3 regions of the Micromonospora haikouensis genome follow, and region 2 is predicted to be linked to each of the others. Evidence: riboswitches for the same ligand, from Rfam matches in the RefSeq annotation. Region 2 holds a riboswitch; each other region holds the start of a gene.
What was found. A riboswitch is a leader RNA that binds a small molecule or an ion and turns the genes downstream of it on or off. The one in region 2 is predicted to bind cyclic di-AMP.
Positions count from the first base shown of each region.

Region 1 (5,778 bases), on a different contig from region 2:
GCGGCCCGAGTTCCGCGAGTTCCTCAAGGCGTGGTGGCCGCGGCTGCACCCCCGGCACGTGCTGGGCTGGCTGGCCCGCCCCGACCGGCTGCGGCGGTACGCCGCCGGGGTGCTGTCCCGGGCGGAGGTCGGCCTGCTCGTCGAGGCGTACCGGGCGCTGGACGTCGAGGGGCTCACGATCGCCGACGTCGCCCTGCTCGACGAGCTGGACGCGCTGCTGGGCAAGCCGCTGCAGCCGAAGCGGGCGAGGCGCGACCCGTTCCAGCTCGCCGGGGGCGTACGCGAGCTGAGCACGCATGCCGACCGGCAGCGCGCGGCGCGGGAGGCGGCCCGGGAGCGGCCCGAGGACTACCGCGACTTCGCGCACGTGGTGGTCGACGAGGCGCAGGACGTGTCGCCGATGCAGTGGCGGATGATCGGCCGGCGTGGCCGGTTGGCGTCCTGGACGGTGGTGGGCGACCCGGCGCAGACCGCGTGGACGGGGGACCCGGAGGAGCTGACCCGGGCCCGGGACGCGGCGCTGGGCCGCCGCCGGCGGCACCAGTTCGAGCTGACCACCAACTACCGCAACTCGGCGGAGATCTTCGCGGTGGCGGAGGCGGAGATCCGCCGGCTCTACCCGGACCTGGCGCTGCCCCGCGCGGTGCGGTCCACCGGCGTGGCCCCGGTCGAGCTGACCGTGCCGGCGGCCGAACTGGCGGCGGCGACCGTCGCGGCGGTCGGCGACCTGCTCGGCGAGGTGGAGGGCACGGTCGGGGTGATCACGCCGGTGCCGCGCCGCGACGAGGTGGCGGGCTGGCTGGCGGGCCGGGCGGCGCCGCGCCTGCAGGTGGTGACCAGCCTCCAGGCCAAGGGCATGGAGTACGACGGGGTGGTGCTGGTCGCCCCGGGCGAGATCCGGGCCGACCCGGGGTCGGGCGTGCGGACGCTGTACGTGGCGCTGTCCCGGGCGACCCAGCGCCTCGTCACCGTCGAACCCACGGGCTGATCCGGCGCCCGGCCGTTCCCCGGCCGGACCGCTGTCGATCACTTGCACATATTGCGATGTGAGCATAGATTGGGCCGGGCGGGGATCACGGACGGAGGGTGTGGGCGTGGGCGCAGGTCATGACCACCACCACGGGGCGGCGAACGCGGCGGACCGCCACTCGGGTCGACTCTGGGCGGCGTTCGCGCTGCTCGCCGCGCTGATGATCGTCGAGGCGGTGACCGCGCTCGGCACCGGCTCGCTGGCGCTGCTCTCCGACGCCGGGCACATGTTCACCGACGTGCTCGGCATCGGCATGGCGCTCGCCGCGATCACCGCCACCCGCCGGGCCACCGCCGACCCGCAGCGCACGTTCGGGCTCTACCGGCTGGAGGTGCTCGCCGCGCTCGGCAACGCCCTGCTGCTCAGCGGCGTCGCCGTCTACGTCCTCGTCGAGGCCGTCCGCCGCTTCGGCGACCCGCCCGAGGTCACCACCGGCCCGATGCTCGTGGTGGCGGTGCTGGGCCTGCTCGCCAACGTCGCCGCGTTCGCCCTGCTGCGCAGCGGGGCGAAGGAGAGCATCAACCTGCGCGGGGCGTACCTGGAGGTGCTGGGCGACCTGCTCGGGTCGGTCGGCGTGATCGGCGCGGCGGCGCTGATCATGGCCACCGGCTGGTGGTGGGCGGACCCGGCGGTGGCCGTCGCGATCGGCGTGTTCATCCTGCCCCGCACCTGGCGGCTCGGGCGGGCCGCGGTGCGCATCCTGGTGCAGGCCGCGCCGGAGCACCTCCAGGTGACCGCCGTGCACGACCGGCTGGCCGCCGTGCCCGGCGTGGTCGAGGTGCACGACCTGCACGTCTGGACGCTGACCTCCGGCATGGAGGTCGCCTCGGCCCACCTGACCATGGCGCCCGGCGCGGAGGTCGGCGCGGTGCTGACCGCCGCCCGCACCGCCCTGCACGAGGACTTCCACATCGAGCACGCCACCCTGCAGGTCGAGCCGGGAGCCGCCCGCGACGGCTGCGGGCCGGCCGGCTGGTGAGACCGAGGCTCATCAATTTTCGCGACATTCGTGGCCGAATGACTGACTTGACAGGTTTCATCCGCGTACCCTCCGTCACGGAAGCAGCGCTGGTCCCACGCGCACCGGTAGGCTCGGCCCCGGCCATCGCCGGGCGGCGCCCTCCGGCGCCTGTGGTGGCCGCCGCCTAATCGCCTGCGGGCGAGCCGGGGAACCATGTTTGTGGGGTGCATCCGCTCCAGCGGTAGGGATCTTCCGTCCCGAACCCGTCAGCTAACCCGGTCGGCGGCTGACGGAAGGACACGCATATGCCAGTAGTGGCACCTGTAGGAAGGCTCGCCGCCCGGGTGGCGGCGGCGCTGGTGCTGACGCTCGCCGTCGGCCTCGGGGTCGCGCCGGTGACGCCGGCCGGGGCCGCGCCGCCCGTCGGCCTGCTCGCCGCACCCGGCGACGACGAGGAGGGCGGCACGCCCGCCCTGCGCGCCCAGCTCGAGGCGGCGAGCAAGGGCTACCTGGAGGCCAAGACCGCCCTCGACCGGTCGGTGAAGCGGCAGCAGCAGCTCGGCGGCCAGCTCAAGACGGTCGAGGCCGAGCTGGTCACCCGCGGCGCCAAGGTCGGCGAGATCGCCGGGGTGGCGTACAAGAAGGGCCGGCTCACCGCCGCCTCGGTGCTGCTCGACAGCAGCTCCCCCGAGGGGTTCCTGGACCGGGCCGCCGCGCTCGACACGATCGCCGCGAACGAGGACCGGGCGCTGCGCGAGCTGCTGACCACCCGGGACGAGGCGACGAAGACCCGGCAGGCCCTCGACGGCGAGATCCGCGAGCAGCGCAAGCAGGTCGCGCTGATGGGCAAGCGCAAGGAGCAGGCCGAGCGGGCCCTCACCGTGGCCAACAACAAGGCCAGCAGCAGCGGCGGCGGGTCCAGCCCAGGCGGCACCTCCAGCGCGAACGCCACCCCCGCGAAGCGCAACTCCGACGGCTCCTGGCCGGCGGAGTCGTGCAGCGTCAACGACCCCACCCCCGCCAACGGCTGCATCACCCCGCGCACCCTGCACGCGCTCAACCAGGCCAAGGCCGCCGGCTTCACCCGGTACGTCTCCTGCTACCGGCCCGGCGGCTCAGGCGAGCACCCGAAGGGCCGGGCCTGCGACTTCGCCGCGCAGAAGGGCGGCTTCGGCGGCGTGGCCAGCGGCGGGGACCGCACCTACGGCAACAACCTGGCCGCGTACTTCGTGCGCAACGCCGACCGGCTCGCCGTGCTGTACGTGATCTGGTTCAAGCAGATCTGGCTGCCCAGCAGCGGCTGGAAGGCGTACAGCGGCGGAAACGGGGACCCGTCCAGCGACCACACCAACCACGTGCACCTGTCGGTGATCTGACCCGCGACCGCCCCGGCGGCCCTCCCCCGACGGGACGGTCGCCGGGGCGCTACGCCGCCCGGCCGAGCACCTCGCCGAGCCGGCGGGCCAGCCCGAGGTGCGCCGAGCGGGCCTGCCGGAAGGCGTACGCGAACAGCGGCGTCGGTGCGACCAGGGTGATCTCCACATCGACGCGGACGAGGCCGTCCGGCTCGTCGCGCAGCCGCGTGTGGTTACGCACCGTCGTGGCCGGCCGCTGCCGGGCCACCGTGACGATCTCGTCGTCGGTCACCACCAGCACGTCCGCCTGGTACGTCACGCCGAAGCGCACCGGCCCGGCGGCGAGCTGGTCGGTGATCGCGTAGCTGGCCAGTGCGCCCGGTCGGGGCGACAGCCGGCGCACCCGCGTGATCAACGGATGCAGCTCGGTCTGCCGGGCGGGATCGCTGAGCAGCGCCACCGCCTCCGCCCGCGAGCAGCGGGCCTGGACCGAGTACTGGAAGCTGTCGCGCCGGGGCATCCGTCGATCGTCCCCCACCCGGGGGCGTGGGGGAAGGGTCGGAGGCCCCGGCACGTGGACCAGCGCCGGCAGCCGCGTCAGGCGCCCGGCAGCACCTCGGGGGTGGCCGTGCCCGCGAGGTAGGGCTCCGGGGCACCGAAGAGCCCGAGCAGGCCGGTCACCCAGAGCTGCCGGTGCACGAAGCGGCTCGGCTCGGTGACGACCAGCTTCACCCCGCTGACCTCGGCGGTCTGGAAGCCGGCCACCATCGCGCTGATGCCGACCGAGTCGATGAAGGTGACGAGACGCATGTTCAGCTCGATGCGGGCGGGCCGCCCCTTGGTGAGCACCTCGGCGATGGCTTCACGCACCTCGTACGCGGTGTCGACGTCGATCTCACCGCGCGGGGCGATCTCGATGACACCACCGGAAAGAACCGACTTCACGATCGACAGGCTCACGCGAGCACCTCCACTCGCCCGTTGACGGGCGCCTCATCAGTACGCGGGCCGCGACCGAGAGTATTCCTCCGATGGCCTCGGTCGCCACCCCTCGGGATGAGCAATTCGTGGATCAGGGCAAAACACGTTGCCCTTATCCGGACTTTTCAGATCCTGTTTGCCGGACGACCAGCCCGGGGGCCGGTGTCGCCGACCCAGGGTAGCGGTCCCCTCCGACCTTTGCGCGCACCCCGCACCCCGGGCGTGTGCCCACCCGGCCGCCACGGGCGGGACCCGCCACCGTTGCCCGCCCCGCCTAGCATCGGCGACGTCCACACCCGTAGCTCGGAAGGGACCACCCATGATCCGGAGACTGGCCGGCCTGGCCGGCGTCGGCGCGCTGCTCGCACTCATGCTGGCCTGCGGCTTCGGCGGCGCCGGGGACGACGATGACGATGACGACGACGACTTCGCCCGGGGCGCGGCGGTGGTGTCCGTACGCTGAGGGCACGGCCGGCGCGCGCCGGGGGGTTTGCGGCGGCGCCGGGTGGGGCACTGCCCCGGTGGGCGGACCGCGCCGGGGCAACGCCCGGGCGACCGCCCACCGGACCCACGCCGCAGTCCGAAGTGGCCGCAAGCTTCGGCACCCGAGGAGGTAGCACGATGTTCGGAACCAACCTGCTGGAGCGCCGCAGCAAGCCCGAGCGGATCGCGGACCAGGCGTGGCAGCACCTGGCCTCCGCCGTCGTCTCGGCCGGGGACAGCGTTCGCGACACCGCCCGCTCCGCCCGGCGCAGCGGCTCGGGCCTCGCCGACGAGGCGGGTGACCTGGTCGGCTCCGCGGCCGACGAGGCGCGCCGCCGGGCGGTGCTGGCCTTCGACGCGCTCGCCGGTCGCCGGCCCGCCCTGCCCTGGGCGCTGCTGATCGGGGCCGCCCTGGCCGGCGCGGCGATCGGCTGGGCCGCCGGTTCGGCGGCGCGGGCCGCCGGGCGGCGGGGCGAGCGCGACGTCGAGGAGATCGAGTTCGTCGACGTCGACCGACCCAACTCCCCGGTCGGCCTGGACGGCTGAGCCCTGGGCGGCTGGGCCCTGGAGGGCTGAGCATCCCCGGCCGGCCGTCGCCGGCCCTTCGAGACGCGAACCGGGCCGGCCTCCGTGCGGGGAGGCCGGCCCGGCGTTTCGGGACCGCGCGGGGCGGTCAGTGTGCGGTCAGTTGGCCGTGCAGGTCAGGATCGCCGGGGTCGAGTTGGCTCCGGTCCCGCTGGCCACGAAGCCGAAGGTGGTGCTGCCGCCGACGGGCAGCGTCCCGTTCCAGCCCGCGTCCCGCACCACGACCTGCGCGCCGGTCTGGGTGTAGGTGCCGCCCCAGAGCTGGGTGATCTGCTGGCCGCCGGGGAAGTTCCAGACCACGCTCCAGGAGCTCTTCGCCGAGCCGCTGTTGTTCTTCACGGTCACCTCGCCCTGGAAGCCGCCGGACCAGGAGGTGGTCACCT
Region 1 covers NZ_JXSX01000003.1:212,629-218,406, reverse strand. The annotation lists gene TK50_RS22605 (HelD family protein) at 1-988, shown strand, start outside; gene TK50_RS22600 (cation diffusion facilitator family transporter) at 1,095-2,009, shown strand; cyclic di-AMP (ydaO/yuaA leader) riboswitch at 2,163-2,292, shown strand; gene TK50_RS22595 (coiled-coil domain-containing protein) at 2,297-3,367, shown strand; gene TK50_RS22590 (SRPBCC family protein) at 3,417-3,866, opposite strand; gene TK50_RS22585 (STAS domain-containing protein) at 3,944-4,306, opposite strand; gene TK50_RS34205 (hypothetical protein) at 4,647-4,790, shown strand; gene TK50_RS22580 (hypothetical protein) at 4,949-5,356, shown strand; gene TK50_RS22575 (cellulose binding domain-containing protein) at 5,495-5,778, opposite strand, start outside.
Region 1: it holds a riboswitch for cyclic di-AMP, as region 2 does, so the genes downstream of both, TK50_RS22595 (coiled-coil domain-containing protein) here and TK50_RS11695 (C39 family peptidase) in region 2, are expected to answer to the same signal.

Region 2 (5,778 bases):
CGCCGCGCAGGCCCCCCGGCTGACCGACCGGGGCTACACCGAGGAGCTGACCGGCCGCACGATCGTCGTGTTCGGGGGCAGCTACGGCATCGGCCACGAGCTGACCGAGCTGGCCCGCCGCCACGGCGCGCAGGTCTTCCCGTTCAGCCGCTCCACCACCGGCACCCACGTCGAGCGCGCCGAGGACGTCGAGGCCGCGCTGAAGACCGCCTTCGAGGCCACCGGCCGGATCGACCACGTGGTCGTCACCGCCGGCATCCTGGAAAAGGGCGAGCTGGCCGAGATGGACCAGGAGACGATGGACCGGGTCCTGCACGTCAACTTCGTCGGCCCGGTCACCATCGCCCGGCAGTCGCTGCCGTACCTGCAGCAGACCAAGGGCCAGCTGCTGCTCTACACGTCCAGCTCGTACACCCGGGGCCGGGCCCGCTACGCGCTCTACTCGGCCACCAAGGCCGCCCTGGTCAACCTCACCCAGGCGCTGTCCGACGAGTGGGCCGAGTTCGGCGTACGGGTCAACTGCATCAACCCGGAGCGCACCGCCACGCCGATGCGCACCAAGGCGTTCGGCGAGGAGCCGGAGCACACCCTGCTGGCCGCCGAGACCGTCGCCCAGTCGTCGCTGGACGTGCTGATCTCCGAGCTGACCGGGCAGGTCATCGACGTACGCCGGGCGCCGGGCGAGCTGCCCGCCGCGGGCGTGCCCGCCCAGGCCAGCCGGGCGTCCGCCCCGGCCACGGCCGGCTGACGGGTCGACGGCCACCGCGACGGGCGAAGGAAGCGAAGCGACATGCGTGGTGACCTGGTCAGGAAGCTGGCCGCCCGGGTGGCGGCCACCGGCCTGGCGGTGCTGGCGTTCCTCACCCTCGCCCTGACCGGGGCGACGGGCTGGGGCCTGGCGCTCGCGGTGGCGGCCCTCGCCGCCGCCGGCTGGGAGCGCCGGGTCCGCCCGGCCGCCGACAGCACCGCCGAGGCGGTGCTGCTCGCCGCCGGCATCCTCGTCGGGTACGCGCGACGGCTCGACGCCGGCTTCGACCCGGCGCTGGCGGCGACGGCCCTGGTGCTGCTGGGGCTGGTGCTGCTGGTGGGGCCGCTGCGGCAGGCCGGCGACCTGGAGATCCGGGCGGCGAACCTGCCCGTGCGGTCGTGGACCCCGTTGATCGCGGCCCGGCTGGGCGACGCCCTGCTGGTGCTGCTCGCCGTGGTGGCGCTGGCCGCCGCCCTGGTGCTGCCGGCCTGGGTCGCCCTGCTGGTGGCCCTCGCCGTCGGCGCGGGGGCCGGGGCGGTCGCGGCCGACCTGGCGAAGCGACGGTTCCGGCCCGGGGCGGGTGGCTCGGCGGTGGCCCGAGCGCTGCGGGCGCACCGGCCGGAGTTCCTGCTGCACTTCTCCGCCCCGCCCGGGTCGGAATACCAGGTCACCATGTGGCTGCCGTACCTGGAGCGGATCGGCCGGCCGTTCTTCGTGATGGTGCGGGAGCCGGAGTTCCTCGCCCCGATCGCCGCGGCCACCAGCGCCCCGGTGGTCTACTGCCCGACGCTGAAGGCGATGGACGAGGCGCTGGTGCCGAGCCTGAAGGTGGCGTTCTACGTCAACCACGGGGCGAAGAACAGCCACTGCATCCGGTTCTCGCAGCTCACCCACGTGCAGATCCACCACGGCGACAGCGACAAGGCACCGAGCGCCAACCCGGTCACGGCGCTGTTCGACCGCAACTTCGTGGCCGGGCGGGCGGCGATCGACCGGTACGCCCGCGCCGGGGTGGACATCCCGGCGGAGAAGTTCGTCGTGGTCGGCCGCCCCCAGGTCGAGTCGATCGAGGTACGCCGCGCGCCGGCCACCGGCCTGGCGAACCCGACGGTGCTCTACACCCCGACCTGGACGGGGCACCACGCCGACGCGAACTACTGCTCGCTGCCGGTGGGCGAGACGATCGTGCGGGGCCTGCTGGCCCGGGGCGCGACGGTGATCCTGCGCGCCCACCCGTACACGGGGCAGAACCCGGCGTCGGCGCGGCAGCTCGCCCGGCTCACGGAGCTGCTGGCGGCGGACCGGGCCCGCACCGGGCGGCAGCACGTCTTCGGCGCGGCGGCCAGCCGGGAGCTGTCCCTGGTCGACTGCGTCAACCGCTCCGACGCGCTCGTCTCGGACGTCTCCGGCGTCATCTCCGACTACCTCTACTCCGGCAAGCCGTACGCGGTGACGGACATGGTCGGCGACGGCGACCGGTTCGTCGAGCGGTTCCCGCTGGCCGGCTCGGGTTACGTGCTGCGGAGCGACGCGGGCAACCTCGACGAGGTGCTCGGCCTGCTGCTGGACACCGACCCGAAGGCGGCGGCCCGCTGGGGCACCCGGGCCCACTACCTGGGCGACTTCCCGGCCGAGTCGTACGCCGAGGCGTTCCTTTCGGCGGCCCGCCGGGAGCTGGAGCCGGGCTGGAACCCGCCGGCCCCGCGCGCCGCCGACGCGATGACCCACTCCCCCACCGCCTGATCGTCCCGCCTCCGATTCTTGGACAGTTGCTGTTCGCCTTGAACCGCAACTGTCCAAGGATCGAGGCCGCCCCCGCCTACCCGGAGACGGCACCGGCCCCGGCTCTCTGCGGAGGAGAGCCGGGGCCGGTGGGGGGGGAGGGTGATGTCAGGCCGAGTAGCCCCGCGTCGCCGCCCAGTGGGCCAGCGCGGCGGTGCTGATCCAGTACGCCGGGACGGCCGGGTCCGCCGAGTCGGCGATCCGCACGGTGCGCCCGGAGTCGCGGTAGCCCACGACGGCGATGTAGTGGCCGCCGGGGAACGAGTGCCAGCCGCCGTCGACGTCGGTGGCGTCGCCGGCGATGTTGACCACGACGCCGCGACCGGCGCTGACCGCCTTCACCACGTCGGCCCGGAGCCGCTCCGTCTCCGCCGGGGTGGCGGCGCCGCCGGGGATCAGCCGGGTCCGGTACGGCTCGCCCTTGACCATCTCGTTGAGCACACGGGTGGTGTCGTAGGCCGAGTTGGTGCCCATCTCCGTGGTGCCGAGGCGCGCGGCCAGGTCGTCCTGGGTGCCGTCGACACCGGTGGCGGAGAGCGCGTTGCGCACCGCAGCCGGGCCGCAGTAGTAGTAGGTGCTCTGGGCCTCGTAGTCGTAGTCGAGGACCTTGGACGACGGCGGCTTCGGGGCCGCGGGCTTCGCCGTGGTCTTCTTCGGCGTCGCCGAGGCCGTCAGGTCGGGGTTCGGGGCCGCCGAGGTGGCGCTCGGCGACGGCGCGGCGCTGCTCGGGGCAGCGAGCGGCGCGGCGATCCGGGCCTGGGCGCGGCTGGCCGCGCCGTCGAGGCGGGGTGCCACCTCGGCCACGGCGGCGTTGGTGGTCCGCTGCGGGGCGGGGGCGTCGTCGTCGACGGCGGCGAGCAGCGCGCCGGTGCCGGAGGCCAGCAGCAGCGCCGCGGCGGAGCCGGCGACGACCTGGTACGGGCGTTCCGTGGCGAGTCGCCGCAGGTGCCGCTTGAGCTGATCGTTCACGTGTTCCTCCACGGGACGGGGCGGAAGCGGAGGCACCCGGGCGCGCGTCGGCGCACGGCGGCGGACGGTGTCCGCGGCCGGTGGGGTCCGCTTTCTGGGGCGCCCGCTCAGGCGGGCGTACGCAGGGGTGCGACGGTCAGTGCGCCGGCTCGGCGGCGGCGGACACGGGCACCGGGCTCCGTGGTGGAGGAACAACCCGGGGGGTGGGGTCGTGCTGCACGAGGATGGAACTCCTTCCGATACCGCCTACCGGGTTAGCTGACGGATTCGGGCGGGAAGATCGCCCTACCGCAGGCCGTGGCCCGCGGATTCACCCCGGACGTGCAATGGGTCCCCGGTTCGTGATCTTCACGATTGAGCGGGTCGGCGCGGCGTCGCCTCTTGCGATCGGGTACCGCACCAGACGGGCCGACACTACTGGCCGACGGAAGTCCTGCCAACCCCCCGCCACCTGCTTAAACGTCCGCTGACCGACCCATTTACGGGGCATTCGGAGACTGACGCGACTCAATGGGACTGCCGACCCATCCGACGCCAGCGGACCCGCAACGGGACGACGCGCCGCGAATCTCGGCGATTACCGCCCCCGATCAAACCGAATGGCCCCGCCTGCCCGATCCCACCCCACCATGACCCGCCTCACACCCCCGCCCTGCCCCCGCCCTGCCCCCGCCCTGCCCCCGCCTCGGTGATCAAGAGAAAAGCGTCAGAGTTGATCTCCACGATGACGCAAACCTCTTGATCACGGCGGTCACCGCAGTGACCACGGTCACGACGGTCACGGCGGTCACGGCGGTCACGGCGGTCACCACCACCGCGGTTTCCGCGGTTACCGTGCCGGGGCGGGGCGGGGTGGGCGCCAGCCGGTGATCCCGAGGACCCTGCCGGAGGCCGTGGCGCTGGTCGCCGGCGCGTGGGCGGGCCGGGCGCGCTCGGCGGCGGCGTACGCCTCGGCGGCCAGCGCCCGGGCGGCCTCGGCCGCCAGTTCGGCGTCGCCCCACGCGGCCCGCTCGCGTGCGGCGGCGGCACGGTAGCGGGCCAGCCTGCCGTCCCGGACGGCCCGGGCCAGGACGACCTCCTGCTCCACCGGGTGCAGCCGGGGGTCCCAGCCGCCCCGGCGGGCGAAGACGTCGCAGAGCTGCCCGATGGACAACTCGCCCCGCAGGTGGGCCGCCGTGGCGGCGTGGTGCAGCCAGCGCTCCCGGGCCGCGTACTCGGCGGGGGTACGCGGGGTGTGCGGCGTCGGCAGCGCGCCCGCGTCGCGGAAGCGTCGGGCGGCGGTCTCCGCCTCGTCGTACGCCTGCCAGGCCCGCTCGGCGGCGTCCTGGGCGGCCGTCCAGGCGGCCCGTCGGCGGCGGGCGTTCTGCGCCGCCCCGGCGGCGGCCACCGCCACCTCCTCGGCGTACCGGCGCAGGTCTGCGGCGGCCGGGGCGGGCGGGGCGGCGGGCCGGACCGGGGGCTCGACGGCGGGCGGGCGGTCCCGCTCGGGGCGGGCGACCAGCACGGCGAGCACGGTGAGCGCCAGCACGAGCAGCACGGACCAGATGGCGGCGGCCAGCGGCACCTCGGTCAGGAACTGGTAGAGAACGATGTCCATGGTCGGCACCTCGCGGGCAGGGGAGGCGGAAAGGGATCCGGGCCGCCGCCGGGCGGGACGCCTACGGCGTACGGGCCCGGCGGCTGGGGCGGCGGTGGGTGAGGGTCGTCGGCGACGGTGGTGGCGGGCGCGGCCCGCCGCGTGGCTCAGGCGGCCGGCGGCGCGCGGGGGCCGACGGCGGCGGGGACGAGCCCGGTCGGCACCCGCTGCGGGGCCGGCGCGGCGACCTGCGGGGGCCCGGCCTCGGCGGGCGGCGGCACGTCGGCGGGCGGCCACGGGCCGGCGGCACCCGCTGCGGCGGTGGAGCCGGCGGCGATGGAGCCAGTGACGGTGGACCCGGCGGCGGATGCCGCGACGGTGCGGGCCTCCGCGACGGCGACGGACCCCGCAACGGAGGCGGCGACGGCAGGGCTGGAGCCGGCCTGGCCGGGGTCGACGCTGGCGGGGAGCATCGTGCCCGGCGGCAGCGACGCGGCACCGAGGGAGAACGCGACCACGACGGCGAGGGTCGCCAGCATCCGCGCCGTCCAGCGCGCGACCCACCACAGGGGACAGGTCAGCGCGACGGGAAGCACCCGTCCACGCTACCGCCACCGGCCGCGCCACGCACCGCCGGCGAGCGTGTCACCTGCTGAACGCGGCGTGGCGCACCACGGACGACGCACCACTGGCCACGCACCAC
Region 2 covers NZ_JXSX01000001.1:2,821,747-2,827,524, reverse strand. The annotation lists gene TK50_RS11705 (bifunctional cytidylyltransferase/SDR family oxidoreductase) at 1-748, shown strand, start outside; gene TK50_RS11700 (CDP-glycerol glycerophosphotransferase family protein) at 791-2,491, shown strand; gene TK50_RS11695 (C39 family peptidase) at 2,639-3,511, opposite strand; cyclic di-AMP (ydaO/yuaA leader) riboswitch at 3,728-3,870, opposite strand; gene TK50_RS11690 (hypothetical protein) at 4,329-5,096, opposite strand; gene TK50_RS11685 (hypothetical protein) at 5,243-5,671, opposite strand.

Region 3 (5,778 bases), 1.8 Mb from region 2:
CCACGGCGTACTCCGTGCCGTCGATCGTGGCCCGCACCCCACGGCCCGGCAGGGCGCGGAAGCCGGTGGCCGGTGCGGGGCCGCCGCGCTGTTCGGCGGCGGCGACGATCGCGCGGGCCAGCGGGTGCTCGCTGTCCGCCTCGACGCCGGCGGCCAGCCGCAGCAGCTCGTCCTCGCCGGTGCCCGCGACGGCCGCGACGCCGGTCACGGCGTGCTCGCCCCGGGTGAGGGTGCCGGTCTTGTCGAACAGCACCGCGTCGACGGTGCGCATCCGCTCCAGCGCGAGACGGTTCTTCACCAGGATGCCGGAGCGCGCCGCCACCGCCGTAGACAGCGCGATGACCAGCGGGATCGCGAGCCCCAGCGCGTGCGGGCAGGCGATGACCAGCACCGTGACGGTCCGCACGACGGCCTCGTCGGTGTCGCCGAGGAGGGACCAGACCACGACCGTCACCACGGCGGTGGCGGTGGCGACGTAGAACAGCCAGGCCGCGAAGCGGTCCGCGAGCACCTGGGCCCGGCCGCTGGAGCGCTGGGCCTCGGCGACCATGCGCTGGATGCCGGCGAGGGTGGTCTCCTCGCCGGTGGCCTGCACCTCGACCCGGAGCGCGGAGTCCGTGGCCACCGTGCCCGCCACCACCCGGTCGCCGACCGACCGGGCGACCGGGCGGGACTCGCCCGTGATCATGGATTCGTCCAGCTCGGCGGCTCCGTCGACGACCCGGCCGTCGGCCGGCACCCGACCGCCGGGCCGGACCAGCAGCACGTCGCCGACGTGCAGCGCGGCCACGGGGACCCGCTCGGTGCCGCCGTCGGGCCCGACCCGCTCCGCGTCGTCGGGCAGCAGCGCGGCCAGCGCCGCGAGGGCGCCCCGGGCCTGGCCGATCGCCTTCATCTCCTGCCAGTGCCCGAGCAGCATGATGGTGACCAGCGCCGCCAGCTCCCACCAGAAGTCCAGGTCGAACGCGCCGGCGCTGGTGGCCAGCGACGCGGCGTACGCCACGCTGATCGCCATCGCGATGAGCAGCATCATCCCGGGTGCCCGGTCGCGCAGCTCCCGGACCGCGCCGACCAGGAACGGCCACCCGCCCCACCAGAAGACGGCCGAGCCGAGCACCGGGCCGACCAGGGCCCGGCCGGGAAACTCCAGCGAGTAGCCGAACCAGTCCATCACCATGTGGCTGGTGACGACGATCGGCAGGGTCAGCGCGAGGCAGACCCAGAACCGGCGGCGGAACATCTCCGGGTCGTGCCCGGCGTGCTTGTCGTGCCCGCCGTGTCCGGCGTGCTCGTCGTGGGCCATGTCTCCAACATGCCCTGCCGGCCGTCGAATCGGCAGGATGTCGGCCAGATGGCGGTATCAGGGCGGCCGGAACACCGCCATGTCGCCGACATGGTGTCGGCCGACCTGCGTTCGCAGGTGAGGGTGGCTACGATTCCGGGCGATGGGACGTGGGATCCCGCTCCGGGCGGTCCGCAGGGCGGAGACCGGGCCGCCGGTGGGGCGGGGCTTCGGGCGACCCGCGGGACGGGCAGGTCCTCCGGCGGCCGGCCCGGTGCGGTCGTCCGGGCAGCCGGCCCGGATCGATCGCCCGCGACGCTGAACCGTCCGGGCCGCCGAGCCGTATCCCGCGCTGACACCGTTTGGAGATCGTCGATGGGCGCCGACCACAACCGACCCGCTCCGCCCACCCCACCGGGGGTGCGGCGGGTCCTCGTCGCGACCGTGGTGCCCCTCTTCGTGCTCACCGTGATCGCGGCGGTCGTCCTGTGGCCCCGCGACGGCGGTCCCGAGGTCGACGGCGGTTCGCCGGTGCCCCGCTATCACGGCACGGTGACCCGGGTGGTCACCGAGGAGTGCCCGCCGCAGCCGGAGACGCCGGAGGGCGGCGGGCCGGGCGTCGCGGACGGCCCGTGCGGCACGGTGACCGTCCGGGTGGAGCAGGGGCCCGACGCCGGGCAGCAGGTCGAGACGCCGATCCCGACCGGCCCCGGCGCGCCCACCGTAGCCGTCGACGACCGGATCGTGCTGGTGAAGCTGACCGACCCGGCCGACCCGGCGGCGAGCACCTACAACATCGCCGAGCACCAGCGCGGCGCCCCGCTGATCTGGCTGGCGGTGGTGTTCGCGCTGGCGATCGTCGCGTTCGGCCGCTGGCGGGGGGTGGCCGCCCTGGCCGGGCTCGCCGCCACCTTCGCCATCCTGCTGACCTTCGTGCTGCCCGGCATCGGCGCGGGCGGGTCGCCGCTGCCGATCGCCGTCGTCGGCTCCGCGTTGATCATGTTCGTGGTGTTGTACCTCACCCACGGGGTCACCGCGCAGACGTCGGTGGCCGTCCTCGGCACCCTGGGCAGCCTGGTGCTCACCGGCCTGCTGGGCACCCTGGCCACGGCGGCCACCCACCTCACCGGGTACGGCAGCGAGGACGCCACCACCCTGTCGATGTTCCGGGGCGACGTGGACCTGCACGGCCTGCTCCTGGCCGGCATCATCATCGGTTCGCTCGGGGTGCTCGACGACGTCACCGTGACCCAGGCGGCCACGGTCACCGAGCTGGCGCACGCCAACCCGGGGCTGTCCCGGTTGCAGCTCTACCGGGCGGCCACCCGCGTCGGCCGGGCGCACATCGCCTCCACGGTCAACACGATCGTGCTGGCGTACGCGGGCGCGTCGCTGCCGCTGCTGCTCCTGCTCACCGCCGACTCCCGCCCCGTGACCGAGATCCTGACCAGCGAGTTCCTCGCCCAGGAGATCGTCCGCAGCGCGGTCGCCACGCTGGGCCTGATCGCCGCCGTGCCGCTCACCACCGGGCTGGCCGCCGTGGTCACCGCAGCGGGGCGCACGGCGGCGGGACACACGGCTGAGGGGCACACCGCTGAGGGGCACACCGCCGCGTCCCGGCCCGGCCCGGCGGACGGCGGGGACGTGCCGGCGGCGCGTACCCCCGGGGGCGGGCGGCGGACCGCGGACCGCAATCTCGCGCTGGAGGCGCTCGGCGGCGGCCGGGCGGCCGAGGGGTTCCCCGACGACCACGCCCCCACCCACCCCCCGGCCGGACGGCCGCACCGAGAAGGAGGCACGGACACCGCATGGTGACACTTCACAGCGTGACCGGTGGCGGCATCCGCCCTGAGAAGCGCATCACTGATTACCGATGGCGATTACGAAATGACGCTTTTAGTCGGCATCCGGACGTAGCTCCCCGCATGGGCTCTCGGGTAACCTCGCTGCCGGTCACCGCCGAAGGCGCGAAGCGGCGCCTGCGGTGCCGCCGCCCAATCGCCGCAAGGCGAGCCGGGGAACCAGGTGCCCGGGGTGAATCCGCGCGAGCGGTAGGGGCCGCTTCCGCCCCGAACCCGTCAGCTAACCCGGTCGGCGGTCGATGGAAGGGAACATTGTGACGGCACCCCTGCACCGCTGGTTGACACCCGTGGTGGCCGTGCTCGCTGCCCTGGCGGTCGTCGCCGGGCCGGCCGCCCCGGCGCTCGCCCTGCCCGCCGCCGCCCCCCAACCCTCGGGGCACGAGGAGGACGACGAGCCCCAGCTCATCACCGACGTCATCGAGGCGACGAACCGGGACTACGCCCAGGCGAAGTCGAAGCTCGAGAAGTCCAAGAAGCGCCAGGCCCAGCTCGCCGACGAGGTGCGCAAGGCCCAGGAGGAGCTGGACGCGCTCGCGCCGCAGGTCGGCGAGATGGCCGCGCAGTCGTACCGGACCGGCCGGGTCGGCGCGATGGCGATGCTGCTGGAGAGCAACACACCGGACTCGTTCGTCAAGCGCGCCTCGGCCCTCGACGAGCTGAACATGGTCAACGCCAACAAGCTGGCCGAGGTCAGCGCGGCGAAGAACCGCGCCGAGCAGGCCAAGCTCGCGCTCGACGCCGAGGTGCGCGAGCAGCAGAAGCAGGCGTCGGTCATGGCGAAGAAGAAGTTCGACGCCGAGAAGGCACTCGCCCTGGTCGGCGGCAAGGGCTTCACCGGCGGCCTGGTCAACGCCACCTCCCCGGTCGCGAGGATCGGGCCGGGCCGGACGTCGGACGGCGACTGGCGGCCCGAGTCGTGCAGCGAGAACGACCCCACCACCTCCGGCTGCATCACGCCCCGCACCCTGCACGCCTACAAGGAGACCAAGCGGGCCGGCTTCAACCGGTTCGTGGGCTGCTACCGGCCGGGCGGGCCGTGGGAACACCCCAAGGGCCGGGCCTGCGACTGGTCGCTCCAGAACAGCGGGTTCTCCCCCTGGCACAACAACGACACCCGGATGTACGGCAACAACCTCGCCGCGTTCCTCATCCGCAACGCCGACCGGCTCGGCATCTACTACGTCATCTGGAACCGGCAGATCTGGTTCCCGGCGACCGGCTGGAAGTCCTACAGCGGGCCGTCCAACCACACGGACCACGTGCACATGTCGCTGCTCTGACGCGGCGCGCCGCGCACGACGAGAGGGGCCGTCCCGCTGTGGGGGCGGCCCCTCTCGTCGTGTCTCGGGCGGCGGTGCGCGTCAGGGCCGGGGTGAGCGCCGGGCGGCGGGGGTGCGTCAGGCGGCGGCGCGGGCCGGGGTGGCGTCCGCCGCCATGGCGGCCGGCACGGCGGCCACCGTCCGCACCCCGCCGGCACTGAGCCGGTACGACATCCCGACGACCGCGCAGCGGCCCGCGTCGACCTCGGCGGCCAGCACGGGCGACCGGTCGAGCATCGCCTCGACCGTGCACGCGATGTGGATGTCGATGATCTCGTCGATGCCCTCGACGCCCCGCTCGGCGGCCCGGTGCAGGCTGGGCACCACGGCGTCCACCACGGCCCGCAGGTTGCCGGCGGGCTCGCTGCCGGTGCCGGCCGCCGCCTTGGCCGCCTGCACCGCCCCGCAGGAGTCGTGGCCGAGCACCACCACCAGGGGGGTGCCCAGCACGGTCACGGCGTACTCGACGCTGCCCAGCACCTCGGGGCCGACGGTGTGCCCGGCGGTGCGGACCACGAAGAGGTCCCCCAGGCCACGGTCGAAGATGATCTCGGCGGCGAGGCGGGAGTCGGAGCAGCCGACGATCACCGCGAACGGGTGCTGCCCGTCGGCGACGGCCGCCCGGTGGTCGGCGTCCTGGTTGGGGTGGCGCGGCGTTCCGCTGACGAAGCGGTGGTTGCCGGCGTGCAGCTCGGCGAGGGCCCGGGCCGGGGTGCAGGCAGCGCCCGGCTCGCCCGGTCGCCCGACGGACGAGAGGGGGTCTAGCTGCCCGGAGCCCGCCTGAGCCATCGACATGCTGGAATGCTCCATGCCCCATCACCTCGTCATTCACGCGCACGACCAGTTCCCCCACGGTCACACGCAGCGAAAGGCACGTCAAGCGTTACGTGATACACATTTCCTGCTTTGGGAAGGGGTTGCGCAGGCCCGCGCTCCGGCCCGCGTCGGCCCAGGGGCGTGGGCGTCGTCGCCGAGCCCTAACATGTCCGACATGGCGACGACAGCAGGCGGGAACGGGAACACCCGGAACTGGACGTTCCTCACCAACCACGGCCACGTCCTGCTCGCCATCGCCCGCAACCCGACCGCCAGGCTGCGCGACGTCGCGGACGAGGTGGGCGTGACCGAGCGCGCGGCGCAGGCGATCGTGGCCGACCTGGAGGCCGGCGGCTACCTGCGGCGGACCCGGGTCGGCCGGCGCAACGAATACACGGTCAACCCCAGCGGCCACTTCCGCCACCCGGCCGAGGCGGACCGCCAGGTCGGCGACCTCCTCGCCCTCTTCACCACCGACCAGCCCGAACGGGACGCCCCG
Region 3 covers NZ_JXSX01000001.1:995,798-1,001,575, reverse strand. The annotation lists gene TK50_RS04570 (heavy metal translocating P-type ATPase) at 1-1,303, opposite strand, end outside; gene TK50_RS04565 (YibE/F family protein) at 1,658-3,097, shown strand; cyclic di-AMP (ydaO/yuaA leader) riboswitch at 3,264-3,394, shown strand; gene TK50_RS04560 (coiled-coil domain-containing protein) at 3,399-4,424, shown strand; gene TK50_RS04555 (carbonic anhydrase) at 4,542-5,252, opposite strand; gene TK50_RS04550 (helix-turn-helix transcriptional regulator) at 5,446-5,778, shown strand, end outside.
Region 3: it holds a riboswitch for cyclic di-AMP, as region 2 does, so the genes downstream of both, TK50_RS04560 (coiled-coil domain-containing protein) here and TK50_RS11695 (C39 family peptidase) in region 2, are expected to answer to the same signal.